One region of the Hydrogenophaga sp. BPS33 genome, then DNA from elsewhere that is predicted to be linked to it. Evidence: riboswitches for the same ligand, from Rfam matches in the RefSeq annotation. Region 1 holds a riboswitch; the other holds the start of a gene.
The links. A riboswitch is a leader RNA that binds a small molecule or an ion and turns the genes downstream of it on or off. The one in region 1 is predicted to bind thiamine pyrophosphate.
Positions count from the first base shown of each region.

Region 1 (2,395 bases):
TGGGCATTTCGCAAGCGGCGGCCAGCACCGCGCTGATCAAGCTGCGCGCGCACTACGGCGACACCCTGTTCAGCCGCACGGCGCGCGGCATGCAGCCCACGCCTTACGCGCAGGCCATACAGCCCTCGCTGCGCGCGGTACTCGACCACCTGGAGCAAACGCACCGCAGCCGCGGCGGCTTCGAGCCGAGCGAGGCGCGGCGCACGTTTCGCATTGGCATGACCGACATCAGCGAGATCGTGATCCTGCCCACCCTGCTCAACCACCTGCGCCAGATGGCGCCGGGCGTACAGGTCGACATCGAAAAGATCTCCACCGACAGCGTGCGCCGACTGCAGGATGGCGAGGTGGACCTGGCCGTGGGCTTCATGCCGCAGCTGGACGCGGGCTTCTACCAGCAAGTGCTGTTCGCGCAGAACTTCGTGTGCCTGGTGGCGGTGGGGCATCCGCGCATTGCCGCTCGCCTGAGCAAGGCGGCGTTCAGCCGCGAGGGACATGTGCTGGTCAGCTCATCGGGGACGGGGCACGCCATCGTCGACAAGGTGCTGGAGCGGGCTGGCGTTGAGCGCTCCGTGGTGTTGCGTGTGCCGAGCTTTCTGGGGGTGGCGCGGATTGTGGCGGAGACCGAACTCATCGCTACGGTGCCGCAGCGCTATGGGGAAGTGATGGCGACGCGCGAGCGGATCCGCTTGCTGCCGGTGCCGCATGCCTTGCCACAGTACGACGTGAAGCAGCATTGGCATGAGCGGTTTCATACCGATCCGGGGAATGCGTGGCTGAGGCGGACGATTTTTGATTTGCTGGGGGATACCGGCAACGAGGTAAGGGCAAGCTTGAAATAGGGGCGCACGCGCCAACACCAAACGTATACTCCCAACCCGTGCCGCAAGGCATATCCGCTAGGGGTGTTGCGACTGACAAGCCGCGACTGAGAAAGTCCCTTTGAACCTGACTGAGGTAATCCTCGCGCAGGGAAGCAGGCCGATACCGCTCCTCGCCAAACACCACACGCGGGGGCTTTGGCCCAGCCCACCTGCCTCAACTTTGCACGGAGCAAATTGATGGCATCCGCCCATTCCCCATCGTCCCCGGCCAACCAGGCCCTCACTCCCGTGCCGCAAGGCAACAGGGTCTTCCATTTCCACGAACACGCCGCGCTCTGGTTCAGCCTGGGCACGGGCTTGCTGGTCATGCAGATCGGCGCTTACCTCGTGCCCGCGGTGGGCACGCGCGATGCGGTCATCGCGATCCTGCTGGGCTCGCTCATCGGTGCCGGCCTGCTGGCCTGGACCGCGCGCCTGGGTTGCCAGACGGGCCTGTCCAGCGCGGGCCTGATGCACGCCACCTATGGCAGCGCGTTCGCGCGGTTGCCGGTGCTGCTCAACATCGCCCAGTTGCTGGGTTGGACCACGTTCGAGCTGGTGATCATGCAAGAGGGCACTGTCGCCATCGCCACGCAGACGCTGGGGCTGGAGGTGGGCGGATTCACCGGCAAGCTGCTGGCCACGCTGCTGTGGGGGGCCGTGCTCACCGCGCTCATGGCCGGCTCCATGCTGACGCTGGTGCGCCGCTTCGTGAGCCGCTTCGCGCTGCCCCTGGTGATCGCCTCGCTGGCCTGGCTCACCTGGCAGTTCGGCATGCGCCTGCATGCGCAGGGCTTCGATGCGTTCTGGAATCGCCCGGGCGCGGGCGGCATGGGCCTGTTCTCCGCGATGGACCTGGTGATCGCCATGCCCGTGTCCTGGCTGCCGCTGGTGGCCGACTACGCGCGCCACGGCAAACGCGCCGCGTCCACGTTCGGTGGCACCTGGCTGGGCTACGCGCTGGCCAATATCTGGTGCTATGCGTTGGGTGTACTGGTGGTGAGCACGGTGGAGCCGGGCACGAACCTGGTGGGCGCCCTGTTGCTCGCCCAAGGTGGCTTGATCGCCCTGGGCCTGATCCTGCTCGACGAGATGGACAACGCTTATGGCGACGCGCACTCGGGCGCGGTCTCGCTGCACAGCCTGCGCCCGCGCTGGAGCATCCGCGCCGCGGGCCTGGGCTTCGCCGTGGTGTGCACGGCGCTCGCGCTGGTGCTGCCCATCCACACGCTCGAGCCGTTCCTGCTGCTGCTGAGCTCCGTGTTCGTGCCGCTCTACGGCGTGATCCTGGGCCGCCTGGGCACGGGGGCGCAGGTGGTCGGCGCGCAACGCGCGGTGGACTGGAGTGCCGCCGGCCTGTGGGTGCTGGGCATCGCCTTCTACCACCTGCTCAAGGCCTACGCGCCCGATTGGGGTTCGGCGCTGCCGACCCTGGCGCTCACCTTTGTGCTGGCTGCGCTATCGCGGCCACGCGGTGCCGCCGGGCTCACACCGGCGCAGGCCTGATGCGCAAAGCCATCTCAGCCTCGCGT
Region 1 is NZ_CP044549.1:4,980,314-4,982,708, forward strand. It holds gene F9K07_RS22925 (LysR family transcriptional regulator) at 1-842, shown strand, start outside; TPP riboswitch at 892-992, shown strand; gene F9K07_RS22930 (purine-cytosine permease family protein) at 1,062-2,369, shown strand; gene thiD (bifunctional hydroxymethylpyrimidine kinase/phosphomethylpyrimidine kinase) at 2,384-2,395, opposite strand, start outside.

Region 2 (2,395 bases), 3.1 Mb from region 1:
GCGCTCCGAGAGCACAATGCGTCGGCCGTCGGGAGCGGGACCACGAAGAAGAAGGAATCTGCCATCCCGGATCGGTGAAACAAGCGCTGCATCGTTTGGTGGTTGTCTTTTGGAGGGCTCATTATGAACACGGAAGTCATCTGGGGTTTTCTTGTCACCCAGGGGGCCGACTTCGGCCTCAAGCTGCTCGGCGCCATTGCGGCGTGGGTCGTCGGACGCTGGCTGATCGGCATCGCCGTCGGGCTGATCGGCAAGGCCATGGAAAAGGGCCGCAAGCTCGACCAGACGCTGATCCAGTACCTCAAGTCCATCCTCTCGGTGCTGCTGACCATCGTCCTGATCCTCGCGATCCTGGACATCTTCGGCGTGCGCACCACCTCGTTCGCGGCCTTGCTGGCCGGCGCGGGCCTGGCGATCGGCGTGGCCTGGAGCGGCATGCTCGCCAATTTCGCGGCGGGCATCTTCCTGCAGGTGTTGCGGCCCTACAAGGTGGGCGACTTCATCTGCGCCGGCGGCACCACGGGCACGGTGAAGGAGCTCGGCCTGTTCGCCACCACCATCCTCACACCCGACAACGTGACGACGATCGTGGGCAACAACAAGGTGTTCGCCGACAACATCCAGAACTTCAGCCAGGAGCCGTACCGCCGCGTCGACTGCGTGGCCAAGGTGGCCAACGGCGTGGACGTGAACGACGCGATGGCACGCCTGCGCACGGCGGTGGCGGCCATTCCCAACGTGGTCACATCGCCCCCGCCCGATGTGGAGATTCTCCAGTTCACACCCGAAGGGCCCTTGCTGTGCGTGCGGCCCTACACGCACACCGACCACTACTGGCAGGTCTACTTCGACACGCACAAGGCGGTGGTGAGCACCTTTGGCGCGGCGGGGTATCCGGTGCCGGAGACGCCGGTGTTGCACCGTACTGTGGCCGTCTGAGTTCTTTCTCCGGCTGCATCGGTCGGCGGCGACCGGGGTGCCCGGCTCCGCGGGTGTCCGCGCCTCGCGAGGTAGTGGCGTGAAGCGCAACGCATCGAGTACCCGAAACGCGACCAGCTTTCAGATGCAACAGGGCGAGGCCGAAGTACACTGCGCCCTGCTCCGGGGTGCACGGGCCTGCAAGGGTCTGGCGCTGAGACGGCTTGAAAGCCGAACCCGTGAACTTGATCCGGTTAGTACCGGCGAAAGAAGAGCGCATGTCCCCGCAGCGGCATGCGGGCCTGGCCCAACCTCCCATCCAACGGGGGAGGGCCACGCGCCCGCACCTGCCACCCTGGGGGCGGTCCTCCGGAGCGTTGTTTGACCGATGTTCATCCACCGCCACCGGAGACCTGCCCCATGAATGCCCCCGAAAAAATCCCGTTCGCCCTCAGCCGCGAACCTTTCCCCGCTTCCCGCAAGATCCACGTGCCCGGCCAACAGCCTGGCGTGAGCGTGCCCATGCGCGAGATCGCGCTCACCAACGGCGAACGCGTCGTGGTCTACGACACCTCGGGCCCCTACTCGGACCCATCGGCCCCCATCGACGTGACACGTGGCCTGCCCGACGTGCGCGGCGCATGGATAGCCGCGCGTGGCGACACCGAGACCTACGAAGGCCGCGCGCGCCAGGCGCTGGACGACGGCATCAAGAACGAAGCGCAGCAGAACAACACCACCATCGAACGCATCGAGGCCCTGCGCACGCAGGCCGCCGGCCTGCAGCGCACGCCGCAGCGCGCGCGCAGCGGCATGAACGTGACGCAGATGCACTACGCGCGCCGCGGCATCGTCACACCCGAGATGGAATACGTGGCGGTGCGCGAGAACGGCCAACGCGAGTGGATGGCCCAGTACCTGGCCGACGCAGGCCGCGAACAGCGCCTGCGCGGCAACCCCATGGGCGCGCGCATCCCGGCGTTGATCACGCCCGAATTCGTGCGCGACGAAGTGGCGCGCGGCCGCGCCATCATCCCGGCCAACATCAACCACCCCGAGGTGGAGCCGATGGCGATCGGGCGCAATTTCCTCGTCAAGGTCAACGCCAACATCGGCAACTCGGCCGTCACCTCCAGCATCGAGGAAGAGGTGGACAAGCTGGTATGGGCGATCCGCTGGGGCGCGGACAACGTGATGGACCTCTCCACCGGCCGCAACATCCACACCACGCGCGACTGGATCGTGCGCAATTCGCCCGTGCCCATCGGCACGGTACCGATCTACCAGGCACTGGAGAAAGTGGGCGGTGTGGCCGAAGACCTCAGCTGGTCGGTCTACCGGGACACGCTGATCGAACAGGCCGAGCAAGGGGTGGACTACTTCACCATCCACGCCGGCGTGCGCCTGCCGTTCATTCACCTCACGGCGAACCGGCGCACGGGCATCGTATCGCGCGGCGGCTCCATCATGGCCAAGT
Region 2 is NZ_CP044549.1:1,833,553-1,835,947, reverse strand. It holds gene F9K07_RS08675 (mechanosensitive ion channel family protein) at 124-939, shown strand; TPP riboswitch at 1,093-1,207, shown strand; gene thiC (phosphomethylpyrimidine synthase ThiC) at 1,339-2,395, shown strand, end outside.
Region 2: another riboswitch for thiamine pyrophosphate. It lies ahead of thiC (phosphomethylpyrimidine synthase ThiC); the one in region 1 lies ahead of F9K07_RS22930 (purine-cytosine permease family protein).